Regions from separate parts of the Klebsiella sp. CSG-1 genome, predicted to be linked through region 3. Evidence: predicted binding sites of a transcription regulator. Region 3 holds the regulator's gene; each other region holds the start of a gene.

What was found. Region 3 encodes LexA, which represses DNA repair genes until DNA is damaged. Its sites were predicted from a motif close to TNCTGTATGTACATACAGNA; they were not measured.
Region 1: a site for LexA is predicted at 3,005-3,024, ahead of dinB (DNA polymerase IV). Genes of this name have one in related genera too.
Region 2: a site for LexA is predicted at 2,124-2,143, ahead of sulA (SOS-induced cell division inhibitor SulA). Genes of this name have one in related genera too.

The regions. Positions count from the first base shown of each region.
Region 1 covers NZ_JBWNLD010000001.1:890,774-896,266, reverse strand. Annotated here, with positions in the region: gene AC007G_RS04365 (Na(+)-translocating NADH-quinone reductase subunit C) at 1-218, shown strand, start outside; gene AC007G_RS04360 (NADH:ubiquinone reductase (Na(+)-transporting) subunit D) at 211-849, shown strand; gene nqrE (NADH:ubiquinone reductase (Na(+)-transporting) subunit E) at 856-1,452, shown strand; gene nqrF (NADH:ubiquinone reductase (Na(+)-transporting) subunit F) at 1,464-2,687, shown strand; gene nqrM ((Na+)-NQR maturation NqrM) at 2,690-2,905, shown strand; gene dinB (DNA polymerase IV) at 3,042-4,097, shown strand; gene AC007G_RS04335 (GNAT family N-acetyltransferase) at 4,100-4,555, shown strand; gene pepD (cytosol nonspecific dipeptidase) at 4,596-5,493, opposite strand, start outside.
Region 2 covers NZ_JBWNLD010000010.1:208,393-213,885, forward strand. Annotated here, with positions in the region: gene yccS (YccS family putative transporter) at 1-1,092, shown strand, start outside; gene AC007G_RS22420 (TfoX/Sxy family DNA transformation protein) at 1,080-1,703, opposite strand; gene sulA (SOS-induced cell division inhibitor SulA) at 2,164-2,673, shown strand; gene ompA (porin OmpA) at 3,026-4,096, shown strand; gene matP (macrodomain Ter protein MatP) at 4,202-4,654, opposite strand; gene AC007G_RS22440 (AAA family ATPase) at 4,840-5,493, shown strand, end outside.
Region 3 covers NZ_JBWNLD010000007.1:38,931-44,423, reverse strand. Annotated here, with positions in the region: gene AC007G_RS17525 (CsbD family protein) at 1-159, opposite strand, end outside; gene dinF (MATE family efflux transporter DinF) at 286-1,602, opposite strand; gene lexA (transcriptional repressor LexA) at 1,671-2,279, opposite strand; gene AC007G_RS17510 (diacylglycerol kinase) at 2,499-2,867, opposite strand; gene plsB (glycerol-3-phosphate 1-O-acyltransferase PlsB) at 2,997-5,420, shown strand; gene ubiA (4-hydroxybenzoate octaprenyltransferase) at 5,489-5,493, opposite strand, start outside.

The DNA.
Region 1 (5,493 bases), on a different contig from region 3:
AGTTCATCGGTAAAAAAGTGCTCGACGACAGCGGCATGCCTGCGCTGAAAGTGGTGAAAGGCGGCGCACGTCAGGGGGATGACTATGCGGTTGACGGCCTTTCCGGCGCAACGCTCACCTCCAACGGCGTGCAGCACAGTTTTGATTTCTGGATGGGGGAGCAGGGCTTTGGTCCGTTCCTCAAGCAGATTCGTGAAGGAGGCCTGAACAATGGCTGAGCTCGATGAGATGAAAGAAGTAAAACGGGTGCTGGTCGGGCCGTTGATCAGCAACAACCCCATTGCCTTGCAGGTGCTGGGCGTCTGTTCGGCGCTGGCGGTGACCACCAAACTGGAAACCGCATTCGTCATGACGATCGCGGTAACGCTGGTGACGGCGTTTTCCAGCATGTTTATCTCGATGATCCGCCACCATATTCCCAACAGCGTACGCATTATCGTGCAGATGGCGATCATCGCCTCGCTGGTGATCGTGGTCGATCAGCTGCTGCGCGCCTACGCCTATGAAGTCTCCAAACAGCTGTCGGTGTTTGTCGGGCTTATCATCACCAACTGTATTGTGATGGGGCGTGCGGAAGCGTATGCCATGAAGTCGCCGCCGCTGGCGAGCTTTATGGACGGTATTGGTAACGGTCTGGGATACGGTGCCATTCTGATGATTGTCGGTTTCCTGCGTGAGCTTATCGGCAGCGGTAAACTGTTTGGCGTCACCGTGCTGCAAACCGTGCAGAACGGCGGCTGGTATCAGCCGAACGGCCTGTTCCTGCTCGCGCCGAGCGCGTTTTTCATCATCGGTCTGCTGATCTGGGCGCTGCGCAGCTGGAAACCGGAACAGCAGGAGAAGGAGTAACCGATTATGGCTCATTACCTCAGTCTTTTTGTCCGCGCGGTGTTTGTTGAAAACATGGCGCTGGCCTTCTTCCTCGGCATGTGTACGTTTCTTGCTGTGTCGAAGAAAGTCTCCACGGCGTTCGGTCTTGGCGTGGCGGTGACGGTGGTGCTCGGCATTTCCGTGCCGGTGAACAACCTGATTTACAACCTCGTACTGCGTGACGGTGCGCTGGTGGAAGGTGTCGATCTGAGCTTCCTCAACTTCATCACCTTTATCGGGGTGATCGCCGCGCTGGTGCAGATTCTGGAGATGATCCTCGATAAGTATTTCCCGTCGCTGTACAACGCGCTGGGGATCTTCCTGCCGCTAATTGCCGTGAACTGCGCCATTTTTGGCGGCGTCTCCTTTATGGTGCAGCGCGACTATAACTTCCCGGAATCCATCGTGTATGGCTTCGGCTCCGGCATCGGCTGGATGCTGGCGATAGTGGCGATGGCGGGCATCCGCGAAAAAATGAAATACGCAAATGTGCCCGCGGGTCTGCGCGGGTTAGGGATCACCTTTATTACCACAGGTCTGATGGCGCTGGGCTTTATGTCATTCTCCGGTGTGCAGCTATAAGGGCGGAAAGTATGGAAATTATTCTTGGCGTCGTGATGTTCACGCTGATCGTGCTGGTGCTGTCGGGGTTAATCCTGGCGGCGCGCTCGAAGCTGGTCAACGCCGGTGATGTGGTTATTGAAATCAATAATGAAGCGGATAAACAGATTCGCACGCCGGCGGGCGATAAGCTGCTGAATACGCTGTCCAGCAACGGGATCTTTATCTCTTCTGCCTGCGGAGGCGGCGGTTCCTGCGGCCAGTGCCGGGTGACGGTCAAGGAGGGGGGCGGAGATATCCTGCCTACCGAACTTTCCCATATCACCAAACGCGAGGCGAAAGAGGGCTGCCGTCTGGCCTGCCAGGTTGCCGTGAAGCAAAACATGAAGATCGCGCTGCCGGAAGAGATTTTTGGCGTCAAAAAATGGGAGTGTGAAGTTATCTCTAATGATAACAAAGCGACTTTCATTAAAGAGCTGAAGCTGGCCATCCCGGAAGGCGAAAGCGTGCCGTTCCGCGCGGGCGGCTATATTCAGATTGAATGTCCGTCGCATAAAGTGGCATATGCCGATTTTGACGTGCCGGACGAGTACCGCGCGGACTGGGATAAATTTAATCTGTTCCGCTATGTTTCCGACGTTAAAGAGCCGACGCTGCGCGCCTACTCGATGGCGAACTATCCGGATGAGAAGGGCATCATTATGCTCAACGTGCGTATCGCGACGCCGCCGCCGAAAGTGCCGGACGCGCCGCCGGGGATCATGTCTTCGTATATCTGGTCGCTGAAAGCCGGTGATAAGGTGACGATTTCCGGGCCGTTTGGTGAGTTCTTCGCTAAAGAGACGGATGCAGAGATGGTCTTTATTGGCGGTGGCGCCGGCATGGCGCCAATGCGTTCGCATATTTTCGACCAGCTTAAACGGTTGCACAGCAAGCGCAAAATCAGCTTCTGGTACGGCGCGCGTTCGCTGCGTGAAATGTTCTATGACGATGAGTTTGAGCAGCTGGCGCGTGAAAATCCGAACTTTACCTTCCACGTGGCGCTTTCCGATCCGCTGCCGGAAGATAACTGGAACGGCCACACCGGCTTTATTCACAATGTGCTGTATGAAAACTACCTGCGCGATCATCCGGCTCCGGAGGACTGCGAGTTTTATATGTGTGGGCCGCCGGTGATGAATGCCGCAGTGATCAAGATGCTAAAAGATCTTGGCGTTGAGGATGACAACATCATGCTGGATGACTTTGGAGGTTAATGATGTTGACGGTGTTTGTGGCAACCTTCGTCATTTTCGCGCTGGTGATTCTGGGGATGTCTTTAGGATATCTGATAAAGCGCAAAAGTCTCCAGGGCAGCTGCGGCGGTATCTCATCGCTGGGGCTTGAGAAGGTCTGCGACTGCCCGGAGCCGTGCGATGCGCGTAAAAAGCGCATCGCGCGCGAAGCGCAGCGCCAGCAAAATCGGATCCTCTGATCTCTCCGTAGGCCCGGCAAGCTTGCGCCGCCGGGCATTATGGCCTGATGGCGCAAGCTTATCAGGCCTACAAACCCCACTTCTCATTCCTTGTATTATTACTGTATACTTAACCAGTGATCGTTGAGGGCTGAGTATGCGCAAAATTATCCATGTCGATATGGACTGCTTTTTTGCCGCCGTGGAAATGCGGGATAATCCAGCCCTGCGTGATATTCCCATTGCCATTGGCGGTAGCCGGGTACAGCGGGGGGTGATCAGCACGGCCAACTATCCGGCGCGCCAATTTGGCGTACGCAGCGCGATGCCGACCGCGATGGCCCTCAAGCTTTGCCCGCATTTAACCCTGTTACCCGGCCGCTTTGATGCCTATAAAGAGGCCTCGTCCCATATCCGGGAAATCTTCTCTCGCTACACGTCGTTGATTGAACCGCTGTCGTTGGATGAGGCGTATCTCGACGTCAGCGATAGCGTTCACTGCCAGGGCTCTGCCACGCTGATCGCGGAAGAGATTCGCCAGACCATTTTTCACGAGCTTCAACTGACCGCCTCCGCCGGTATCGCGCCGGTAAAATTTCTGGCGAAAATTGCTTCCGATATGAATAAACCCAACGGTCAGTTTGTGATTGCGCCGCATCAGGTCGCGGAGTTTGTCCGCACCCTGCCGCTGGCGAAGATCCCCGGCGTGGGGAAAGTCTCAGCCGCAAAGCTGGAAGGCATGGGGCTACGTACCTGCGAAGATGTGCAGAAAAGCGACCTGGCGATGCTGCTCCGCCGTTTTGGTAAGTTTGGTCGTATCCTGTGGGAGCGTAGCCAGGGAATCGATGAGCGGGAGATCAACAACACCCGACAGCGTAAATCGGTGGGCGTTGAACGTACGCTGGTGGAGGATATCCACGAGTGGTCTGCCTGTGAGAGCATCATTGAGAACCTCTATCAGGAGCTGGAACGGCGGGTGCTGAAGGTCAAGCCGGACCTTCTGATTGCTCGTCAGGGGGTAAAGCTGAAATTCAATGATTTTCAGCTGACCACTCAGGAACACGTCTGGCCGCGTCTGAATAAAGAGGATTTGCTTTCCACTGCCTATAAAGCCTGGCACGAGCGGCGGGGCGGTCGCGGAGTGCGGCTGGTCGGGCTGCATGTAACGCTGCTTGATCCTCAACTGGAGCGGCAGCTGGTACTGGGGTTATAACGATGCTGAAGATCAGACCTTATCGCGACGATGATTTTACTGCGCTGGGCGCCATTTTTCTGCGCGCGGTACAAGAGACCGCCAGCCATGATTATTCCCCCCGCCAGATAGCCGCCTGGGCGCAGATAGACGAGGCCCGCTGGCGACACAAAATGAGGGATTCTCGGGTGTGGGTCGCGGTCATTGACCCGCTTCCAGTAGGGTTTATCAGCGCCGTGGACCGCTATATCGATCTCCTGTTTGTGGCGCCGGAGTATGGCCGTCGAGGCATTGCCAGCTCGCTGCTCCAGGAACTGTTTGCGCAGATACCGCACGGTTCCCTGACGGTCGACGCGAGCATTACGGCAAAACCGTTTTTTGCACGGCATGGTTTCAGGGTCGAGGAAGAACAGCAGGTGGCGGTGCGCGGCGAGACGTTTATTAATTATCGGATGGAGAAGATGAGACGGCCCGGATAAGGCGCCACGCGCCGTTATCCGGACCGTTTATTGCCGTAACTTACTTCGCCGGAATCGCTTTCAGCAGTTCCGTCAGCAGCGTCCAGTATTGACCGACGCTTTCGATATGCACCTGCTCATCCGGAGAGTGCGGGCCGGTAATGGTTGGCCCGATGGAGACCATATCCATATTCGGGTACGGTTTTTTGAACAGACCGCATTCCAGGCCGGCGTGAATAATCTGGATGTTCGGCGTCTTGTTGAACAGACGCTGATAGGTTTCACGCACCAGATGCATCACCGGCGAGTTCGCGTCCGGCTGCCAGCCCGGGTATGCGCCTTTGGCTTCGGTTTTCGCGCCCGCCAGTTTACCCAGCGAATCCAGCATGCTGACTACGTAATCTTTGCCGCTGTCGATCAACGAACGAATCAGACAGTGGATCTGGACATTGTCATCGGTCATGGTCACGACGCCGACGTTCAAAGAGGTCTCTACAACGCCTTTTGCCACGTCGGAGTTACGAATAACACCGTTTGGCGTGGCGTTAAGCAGACGCACAAAGCCGTCACGGGATTGCGCCGTCAGGGCCGCTTTGTCATTGGCGGCGGCATCCAGCAGCAGCACCAGGTTCTTCTCTTTTGCCGCCAGTTCGTTTTTCAGGATGTCCTGATAGGTGGCGACCTGCGCTTTCAGAGCATCGACCTTGTCGGCCGCGACGGCGACGGTGGCGAACGCTTCACGCGGAATGGCGTTACGCAGGGTGCCGCCGTTGAAATCCACCAGACGCAGGTCCAGCTCTTGCGCATGACCTGCGAGGAAGCGGGCCAGCAGCTTGTTGGCATTCCCCAGGCCGACGTGAATTTCGCCGCCGGAGTGACCGCCTTTCAGCCCTTTTAAGGTCAGCTTGAAGCTCTGGAAACCTGCCGGAACCGCTTCGCGGGTTAAGGCCAGGTTTGAG
Region 2 (5,493 bases), on a different contig from region 3:
GAGTCGGCGCAAACCATTGCCCCGGCGAACAGCGCAACCGAAAACCTGCTCGCAGACGACGGACTTAACAGTTTCAGCGATATTTGGCTGCGGCTGCGCCGCAACATGTCGCCAGAATCGGCTCTGTTCCGTCATGCGGTCAGGATGTCATTGGTCCTCTGTACCGGCTATGCGTTTATCCAGTTCACCGGCTTAAACCACGGTTACTGGATACTCCTGACCAGCCTGTTTGTCTGCCAGCCGAACTATAACGCCACCCGTCATCGACTCGCGCTGAGGATTATCGGTACCCTGATCGGGGTGGCCATAGGCCTGCCGATATTACTGCTCGTGCCATCGGTTGAAGGCCAACTGCTGCTCATTGTTCTGACCGGCGTGCTGTTCTTTGCTTTTCGCAACGTGCAGTATGCCCACGCGACGATGTTCATCACCCTGCTGGTTCTGCTGTGCTTTAACCTGCTAGGCGAAGGTTTCGAGGTCGCGCTGCCGCGTATTTTCGATACGCTGATTGGCTGTGCTATCGCCTGGGCGGCGGTGAGCTTTATCTGGCCAGACTGGAAGTTCCGCAATCTGCCACGGGCGCTGGATCAGGCTATCAACGCCAACTGCCGCTACCTCGATGCCATCCTCGAGCAATATCACCAGGGACGCGATAACCGCCTGGCCTATCGCGTTGCCCGCCGCGATGCCCATAGCCGGGATGGTGAACTGGCATCTGTGGTATCAAACCTGTCGACGGAACCGCGGGCTAACTCAGCCATGCGCGAAACGGCATTCCGTTTACTTTGCCTGAACCATACCTTTACCAGCTATATTTCCGCACTCGGTGCGCACCGGGAAAAACTCACGACTGCGGAAATTCTCGCCCTGCTTGATGATGCCGTCTGCTACGTTGATGATGCGCTGCACCACACGCCTGCCGACGAACAGCGGGTGCAGCAGGCGCTTAATAGTTTGCAGACCCGGATCCAACATCTTGAGCCCCGGGCTGACAGCAAAGAGCCGCTGGTGCTGCAGCAAATTGGTCTGCTGCTGGCGCTGTTGCCGGAAATCTGCAGGTTGCAAAAGCAGGTTGCGGTTCAACCCGAGTAAAGATCGATATTTTTGTGCTGGCTGCCGGCCCATACCTTAAGCTCCTGACGCCGCTGCGTCGGGAGCGCTGCGGAATGCACTCCGGCAATAGCCCCTTCCAGCGCATAGAGAACATTCAACGTGAGTGCTTTGTTTGATTCCCGCAATTTCAACCAGACTTTCTCCGCACCAAACTGACGGAGCATTTTTTCATCGCTCACGCCTGCGTTAATCAACAGCAGCTCCATATGAAAACTGATATTCGGGAGATCTTTTAATCTTCCGGACGCATGCTGTAGACGCTTTTCATTGCGTGCACTTTGTAATGAGGACGCCGATAGATTGAAAAGCGTTTTGCTATCCCCCCAGAGGGTCTCGTCAACCTGATAATATTTCAGTAAGACCGGGCGACCATTTTTCCGCATCGTCAAGAGTGGAGTGGCATGCACAACGCGATATTCCGCGCTCTGCTCACAAATTTTAAGATAGATTTCGCCCTCGGCGACCATGGCAAAAACGGTATCGTCTATGGCAAGGCTATAGCCGCCAAAGAGCGGGCGACAGCTTATTTTGCCGAGTGGAGATAAACATTCCTGGAGTTGATGGAACCGTAAAGATGACATTTTCTTCATGATTATTCCTTTGTTAATCATGTAAATAGAAGATTATTTGTTAACGGATCCGTTAATATAGAAAATAAGTGACTTCGTATATTGCAGCAAGATGATTTTTACACTGTTCAACATTTAATCATCATTTTGCGAGGGGCTTTCAGAAAACAGTCTGGCGGGAATACCCGATATATAAGTAATAAATACGCCAGCCCTGCTCACTGAAATGCCGGTGAATAGTTTGGCAAGCCGCATGGTAAACCTGGGCAATGTGCATATAGCGCTGGGCCAGGCGATTGGCTTGCGCCACGACGATTGGTGATAAGAATCGCTCTCTCCGCTCTCCCCACCAGAACGGTCAGGCGCGGAATCGACAAAAATCATGTACAATTTTCAACCAATGAAGCGATAAATGAGGTTGATCTTTTCCCCTGCTGGATATACTGTATATTCATACAGTAACCCACAGGCGGGATAGACTATGTTTACTTCAGCTTACGCAAATCGTTCATCACTGACTTCTGCTTCAGTACGTCGCCCTTCACATGACGTTGTCGAACAACCGGCCAGCGGGCTGATCAGTGAAATTGTCTACCGTGAAGATCAACCGATGATGACACAATTACTCCTGCTACCTTTATTACAGCAGCTCGGCCAGCAGTCTCGCTGGCAGCTCTGGCTGACGCCGAAGCAGAAATTGAGTCGCGAATGGGTTCAGTCTTCCGGATTACCGCTGTCGAAGGTTATGCAGATTAATCAGCTCTCCCCTTTCAACACCGTCGAGTCGATGATCCGCGCGCTGCGCACTGGGAATTACAGTGTGGTGATTGGCTGGCTGGCAGATGAGCTGGCGGCAGAAGAGCATGAACGCCTGGCCATTGCCGCACAAGAGGGTAATGCAATGGGGTTTATCATGCGGCCGGTTGGAAATACGAACCAGGCTGGGAGACAACTCAGCGGGCTAAAAATTCACTCGAATTTGTATCATTAAGCCAAATTAGGATTAATCCTGGAATTTTTTTTGCTTACAACAATACCCTTTTTAAAACAGGGTGATTTGTAGCGGAATGCCTGTCTGATGCGGTTTCGCGGCTTTATTTGGTGAATAAAAATTAACCATATTTGTTAAATCTTGTGTACACAACCCTTTTTTTTCATATGCCTGACGGAGTTCACACTTGTAAGTTTCGAACTAAGTTGTAGACTTTACATCGCCAGGGGTGATCGGCTTACGCTGCATGTATCAGCATAGTTAACAACAAGTCACGCCCCGGGTGAAGGATTTAACCGTGAGGTCTTTTGTAACTTCATGGCGAATTTTGGATGATAATGAGGCGCAAAAAATGAAAAAGACAGCTATCGCGATTGCAGTGGCACTGGCTGGCTTCGCTACCGTAGCGCAGGCCGCACCGAAAGATAACACCTGGTATGCAGGTGGTAAACTGGGCTGGTCCCAGTATCACGATACCGGTTTCTACGGTAACGGTTTCCAGAACAACAACGGCCCGACCCGTAACGATCAGCTGGGTGCTGGTGCGTTCGGTGGTTATCAGGTTAACCCGTACCTCGGTTTTGAAATGGGTTACGACTGGCTGGGCCGTATGGCTTATAAAGGCAGCGTAGACAACGGCGCTTTCAAAGCTCAGGGCGTTCAGCTGACTGCTAAACTGGGTTACCCGATCACTGACGATCTGGATATCTATACCCGTCTGGGTGGTATGGTCTGGCGTGCAGATGCTGACGGCAACTACGGTTCTACCGGCGTATCCCGCAGCGAACACGACACTGGCGTATCCCCGGTATTTGCTGGTGGTTTAGAGTGGGCTGTTACTCGTGACATCGCTACCCGTCTGGAATACCAGTGGGTTAACAACATCGGTGACGCAGGTACCGTTGGCGCGCGTCCTGACAACGGCATGCTGAGCCTGGGTGTTTCTTACCGTTTCGGTCAGGAAGAAGCAGCTCCGGTTGTTGCTCCGGCACCGGCACCGGCTCCGGAAGTGACGACTAAGCACTTCACTCTGAAGTCTGACGTTCTGTTCAACTTCAACAAATCTACCCTGAAACCGGAAGGTCAGCAGGCACTGGATCAGCTGTACACTCAGCTGAGCAACATGGATCCGAAAGACGGTTCTGCAGTGGTTCTGGGCTACACCGACCGTATCGGTTCTGACGCTTACAACCAGCAGCTGTCTGAGAAACGTGCTCAGTCCGTTGTTGATTACCTGGTATCTAAAGGTATCCCGGCTGGCAAAATCTCCGCACGTGGTATGGGTGAATCCAACCCGGTTACCGGCAATACCTGTGACAACGTGAAAGCTCGCGCTGCACTGATCGACTGCCTGGGCCCAGATCGTCGCGTAGAGATCGAAGTTAAAGGTTACAAAGACGTAGTAACTCAGCCGCAGGCTTAAGTTTTACTACCGATAAAAAACCCCGCTTTTGCGGGGTTTTTTTTGGACTTATTTCTGGCATCAACACATAGCCTGCCCGATACTGTCTCGCCCTGTCCTCTGCAGCTACTCTTTCCCCAACAGCACCTGTAAATCATGCTTCAGGCTGGACATTTTACTGGCGTACTTCTCTTTATGCTCGGCGTCTTCAATCAACTGTACGATGGTTTCAGACAGGGTTTTCCCACGCCGCTGCGCGAGTCCCGCCAGGCGCTGCCAGACGATAAACTCCAGGTCGATCGACTTTTTACGCGTGTGCAGATGCTCAGCGTTGAAGTGCCGTTTCCGACGCGCGCGGATTGTCTGCTTCATCCGGTTCATTAACTCCGGATTCATATGCTGCTCAATCCAGGTATGCACCAGAACAGGTTCATTTTCGAGCGTCAGTAAGACATCGACCGCGGCTTTCGCTGCGCTGGCTTCAATGTAGCGGGTAATCAGCTCACCTTCCCGGTGCTTTTTTACCAGATATTTCCATTTCCAGCCGCTTTCAAGATTTTCCAGTTGTTGATATTTCATTGCGATCTCAATGTGACCGTGTAACTCATTTCAGGATATCAGTTTTTTCCCAATGTGCTGAGAATAAATCATCATTCGTGATGCAGGTAACCCGGTAATCATCACGGCAAACGCAATCCCCCGTGTGCTCAGACGCAGCATCAGGTATAATCGCGCGTTTTACATCTGACTAAAAAACAGCGACTTTGACCATTACGAAACTTACCCGAAACGACCTTGCTCCTGATACGGAAAGTTATCAGGCGCTGTTTGCACAAGCCGATTTAGCTCAGGCAGAAGATGGCCTCTCCGGCGAACTGCAGCCCCGTTTATTCTATGGTCTGGAGCAGCTTCTGGTGACTCCGACCATCTCGCCATTCATGCTGGTGAAAGCCCCGGAAGAACCGGAGTACCTGCAGTGGCTGGCGACGGAAACGCGAACCTTACATGAGCCTGCCGCACCGCTCTACGGTGTGCGCTATCAGGTCAATGGCGGCAACGTCACCCTCACCCCGGCTAAAGATGCTGACGATAATTTTGCCAGCTCCGCACCGGTTGAATCTGCCGACTGGATAGAAGCAGAGCAGCTCTTTGGCTGCGTACGGCAATTTAACGGCGAAATCACTCTCCAGCCAGGTCTGGTGCACCGGGCCAACGGCGGCGTACTGATTATCTCTCTGCGCGCGTTACTCGCTCAACCGCTGCTCTGGATGCGCCTGAAAAGCATGGTCACCCGCCAGCGCTTTGACTGGCTGTCCATTGATGAGTCTCGTCCTCTGCCGGTCGCGATTCCTTCTATGCCGCTCAGCCTGAAGGTGATTCTGGTTGGGGAGCGTGATTCATTGGCCGATTTCCAGGAG
Region 3 (5,493 bases):
CTGATCTTTGGCGTATCCATAACGCTCCTGGATTTTACCGACCAGCTGGTCACGCTTACCCTCAATGACGGTCATATCGTCATCGGTCAGCTTGCCCCATTTCTCTTTCGCTTTACCTTTCAACTGTTTCCAGTTACCGCCGATTTCGTCTTTGTTCATAATTCAATCCTCATCGTTCGGTGAGTTAACAGCCCGCTGTGTGCCGGACATAGTATTAACTATAGATAAGAATTCTGAGTTGAATTTATTATTCGGAATCTTTAACCAATTACATATCAAAAATCACTACGAAAACCAGGTTCCACGCCGCCAGTGTCGCCGCCAGATGACCGCCAGCGACAGACCGCGCAGCGCGAGGAAAACCGCCAGCGCCAGCCATAGCGCGTGGTTGCCGAGGACCGGTAGCGTCAGCAGCGTCAGGGCAAACCCCGCCGCCGCCACCGCCATGCTGTTGCGCATCTCAGCCCCGCGCGTCGCGCCGATGAACATGCCATCCAGCAAATAACACCACACGCCAATCACCGGCAGCACGATCTGCCAGATCAGGTAGCGATCGGCAAGCAGCTGAAGCGAGGGCAGCGAGGTCAACAGGGCGACAATCTGCTGTCCCGCCACGGCATAGGTCGCCGCAAAGGCCAGCGCCACCATTCCCGACTGACGGCAGGCCGCTCGCCAGACCTCAAGCAGCTGGCTACCGTCACGCGCGCCGTAAGCCTGCCCGGAGTGCGCTTCCACGGCATAAGCAAAACCATCCAGGGCATAGGCGGTAAAGGTCAACATGGTCATCAGGAGCGCGTTGACGGCAACGATCTCGCCGCCAAGACGAGCGCCGAAAACGGTCACCGCACCAAAGCAGAGCTGAAGCAGCAGAGAGCGCAGCATGATATCGCGATTGAGCGCCAGCAAGCGGCGCATATCTCCGCGCCACGCGCGCTTGAGCAGGGCAAATGACACACCGCGTAGCGCCAGCACGCGTCTTGCCATCAGCAGCCCGATGATAAAGGTGACATATTCGGCGGTGACCGTCGCCAGCGCGGCACCCTGCACGTTCAGATGCAGGCCCATCACCAGCCACAGATCGAGCACGATATTCAGCAGGTTGCCGACAATCAGCAAAATCACCGGCGCCCGGGCATACTGCACGCCCAACAGCCAACCGAGCAGCACCAGGTTTGCCAGCGATGCCGGCGCGCTCAGCCAGCGGATATCGAGAAAGCGCCGCGCCTGCTCCAGCACCGCTTCATTGCCGCCAACAATATGCAACGCCAGATCGATAAGCGGGGTTCGGAAAAGCACAATCAGCAGGCCGGCACCTGTTGCCAGCCCCAGCGGCTGCACCAGCGCCCGCGCCAGGCGGAGAGGATCTTTTGCGCCAAAGGCCTGTGCCGTCAGTCCGGTGGTACTCATCCGCAGGAAAAGCAGCAGCATAAAGAGAAAACTGGTGGCCGTCGCGCCGACCGCGACACCGCCGAGGTAAACCGGGCTGTCGAGATGACCAATCACGGCGGTATCCACCAGTCCCAGCAGCGGAACGGTGATGTTGGAGAAAATCATGGGTAGCGCCAGGCGCCACAGGGCCTTATCAGCGGCGTTAAAGAACATGAGAAAGAGCCTGACCGGGAGGAGACAGCGCAGCATCATGCATCAGACGATGCTGCGTGGGGAAGGTGTTACAGCCACTCACCGTTGCGAATCACGCCAACGGCCAGCCCTTCAATAGTGAAATTTTGCTCGCGTAGATTCACCACGATAGGGGAAAATTCGCTGTTTTCTGGCAGGAGTTCGACGATGTTGCCCTGCTTTTTAAGACGCTTAACGGTGACCTCTTCGTCAATACGCGCCACGACAACCTGGCCGTTGCGTACATCCTGAGTTTTATGGACCGCCAGCAGATCGCCATCGAGAATACCGATATCTTTCATTGACATACCGCTAACCCGCAGCAAAAAGTCGGCATTCGGCTTGAACATCGCCGGATCGACCTGGAAGTGGCCTTCGATATGCTGCTGAGCCAGCAGCGGCTCACCGGCCGCCACGCGGCCAATCAACGGTAGACCTGGTTCTTCTTCCGTCAGCAGGCGAATCCCCCGGGAGGCGCCGGAGATAATCTCGATCGCGCCCTTACGCGCCAGCGCTTTCAGGTGTTCTTCCGCCGCGTTTGGGGAACGGAACCCCAAGCGCTGAGCAATTTCCGCACGCGTCGGCGGCATGCCCGTCTGGCTGATGTGATCCCGAATGAGATCAAACACCTCTTGCTGCCTGGTCGTTAACGCTTTCATCCCGCCCCCTGGGTGTATATACAGTTATGCTGTGAGTATATACAGCTAACGGTGATTTTGGAATCAAATTTCACACAAAAATCAGGAGATTCTTTCCATTTTGCGTCCCCGATAGCCCATGGCGCCAGGGGTGATTGTCGCCGGCCGGGCAAAAGCTCATCGGGTTCGCCCGATCGCCGGGAAGACATCGCAAAGCGGAATATCTCACCACGTGGCCGCTCAGTGATAGCGAGCCCACAGTAAGAGCGCCCAGGTGATCAGCGCGATCGCAATGGCCAGCAGCACCGCCGCAGACCCCATATCTTTCGCCCGACCGGACAGCTCATGATGTTCCGGGCCAATACGGTCCACCACCGCCTCAATCGCGCTATTAAGAATTTCGACTATCATCACTATCAGGACCGAGCCTATCAGCAGCACACGCGTGATGGCGTCGACGTCCAGCCAGCAGGCTATCGCTACAGCAACAATGGCGGCGATGCCTTCTTGACGAAATGCGGCCTCATTTATCCATGCCGCACGGAACCCTTTCCAGGAATAACCTGCCGCTTTAATGATTCGGGTTAACCCAGTGGTATTATTGGCCATCAAAAGAACCTTTTTATGTAAATGACGTCAATGAGTGTACGCGTTTGCCGCGTGGCAACGGAAATTTTGCGCGCTTTCTGTTATTCTTGCCGCGCATTTGCATGATTAACCAGAGGCTTCACATCGTTTATGTCCGGCTGGCAACGAATTTACTATAAATTACTGAATTTACCATTACGGGTGCTGGTAAAAAGCAAGTCTATTCCCGCAGAACCTGCTCAGGAATTAGGGCTGGATACCTCGCGTCCTATCATGTACGTCCTGCCTTATAATTCAAAGGCGGACCTGCTGACCCTGCGCGCTCAGTGCCTGGAGCACGATTTACCCGATCCGCTTGAACCGCTGGAAATCGACGGCGCGCTGCTGCCGCGCTACGTCTTTATCCACGGCGGCCCGCGCGTCTTTACCTACTACGCGCCGAAAGAAGAGTCGATTAAGCTGTTCCACGACTACCTGGATCTGCACCGCAACCATCCTGACCTGGACGTGCAAATGGTGCCGGTGTCGGTGATGTTTGGGCGTGCGCCTGGGCGCGAAAAAGGCGAAGTTAACCCGCCGCTGCGCATGCTGAATGGCATTCAGAAGTTCTTCGCCGTTCTGTGGCTGGGACGCGACAGCTTTGTCCGTTTCTCGCCGCCGGTTTCTCTGCGCAGAATGGCCACCGAACACGGCACCGATAAAATTATCGCCCAGAAGCTGGCCCGCGTCGCGCGTATGCACTTCGCCCGCCAGCGTCTGGCAGCCGTCGGCCCACGTCTGCCGGCGCGTCAGGACCTGTTCAATAAGCTGCTGGCATCCAAAGCCATCGCCCGCGCGGTAGAAGATGAAGCGCGCAGCAAGAAAATCTCCCATGAGAAGGCGCAGCAAAACGCCATCGCGCTGATGGAAGAGATCGCCGCGAACTTCTCTTATGAGATGATTCGCCTGACCGATCGCGTTCTCGGTTTTACCTGGAACCGTCTCTATCAGGGGATCAACGTCCACAACGCCGAGCGCGTACGTCAGTTGGCCCATGAAGGGCACGAGATTGTCTACGTACCGTGCCATCGTAGCCATATGGACTACCTGCTGCTCTCCTACGTGCTGTATCACCAGGGGCTGGTGCCGCCGCATATTGCCGCCGGTATCAACCTGAACTTCTGGCCAGCAGGCCCCATTTTCCGCCGCGGTGGCGCATTCTTTATTCGTCGTACCTTTAAGGGCAATAAGCTCTATTCAACGGTGTTCCGCGAATATCTCGGCGAGTTGTTCAGCCGGGGTTACTCCGTGGAGTACTTCGTTGAAGGGGGCCGCTCGCGTACCGGCCGTCTGCTGGATCCGAAAACCGGTACCCTGTCGATGACCATCCAGGCCATGCTGCGCGGCGGGACCCGACCGATCACGCTGGTGCCTATCTACATCGGTTACGAGCACGTGATGGAAGTGGGCACCTACGCCAAAGAGCTGCGCGGTGCGACGAAAGAAAAAGAGAGTCTGCCGCAGATGCTGCGCGGCCTGAGCAAGCTGCGTAACCTCGGTCAGGGCTATGTTAACTTTGGCGAACCTCTGCCGCTGATGACTTACCTGAACCAGCATGTTCCGGAATGGCGTGAGTCTATCGATCCGATCGAAGCGGTTCGCCCATCGTGGCTGACGCCGACGGTCAACAATATTGCTTCCGACCTGATGGTGCGCATCAACAACGCCGGCGCGGCCAACGCCATGAACCTGTGCTGCACCGCGCTGCTGGCCTCTCGTCAGCGCTCGTTGACCCGCGAACAGCTGACGCAACAGCTGGAGTGCTACCTCGATCTGCTGCGCAACGTACCGTACTCCCCGGATGCGACCACGCCGACGGCCTCCGCCAGCGAGCTGATTGACCACGCGCTGAAGATGAATAAGTTCGAGGTCGAGAAAGATACCATCGGCGATATCATCATTCTGCCGCGCGAGCAGGCGGTGCTGATGACCTACTACCGCAACAACATCGCCCATATGCTGATGCTGCCGTCGCTGCTGGCGGCGATCATTACCCAGCATCGTCGTATCACCCGCGCGGAAGTGCTGCGTCACGTTGAGATGTTCTATCCGCTGCTGAAGGCCGAGCTATTCCTGCGCTGGGAAAAAGCAGAGCTGGCTGGCGTCATCGATGCCCTGGCGGCGGAAATGCAGCGTCAGGGGCTGATTGTCCTGAGCGATGAGGCAATCAGCATCAATCCGTCCCACTCCCGTTCCTTGCAGCTGCTGGCCGCAGGCGCGCGTGAGACGCTCCAGCGCTACGCCATTACCTTCTGGCTGCTGAGCGCGAACCCGTCCATCAACCGCAGTTCTCTGGAGAAAGAGAGCCGCACGGTGGCGCAGCGTCTGTCGGTGCTGCACGGTATCAACGCGCCGGAGTTCTTCGATAAAGCGGTATTCAGTACGTTAGTGCTGACGCTGCGCGATGAGGGCTATATCAGCGATACCGGCGATGCTGAGCCGGCAGAGACGCTGAAGGTCTACCAGATGCTGGCCGATCTGATTACGTCGGATGTGCGCTTGACGATTGAAAGCGTCACGCAGGATGAAGCGTAACGACTGAGACAGGCTTTCCTCTCCCCCGGCTATGGCGTTTACGCCGCACGCCGGGGGAAAGGAAGAGACTACT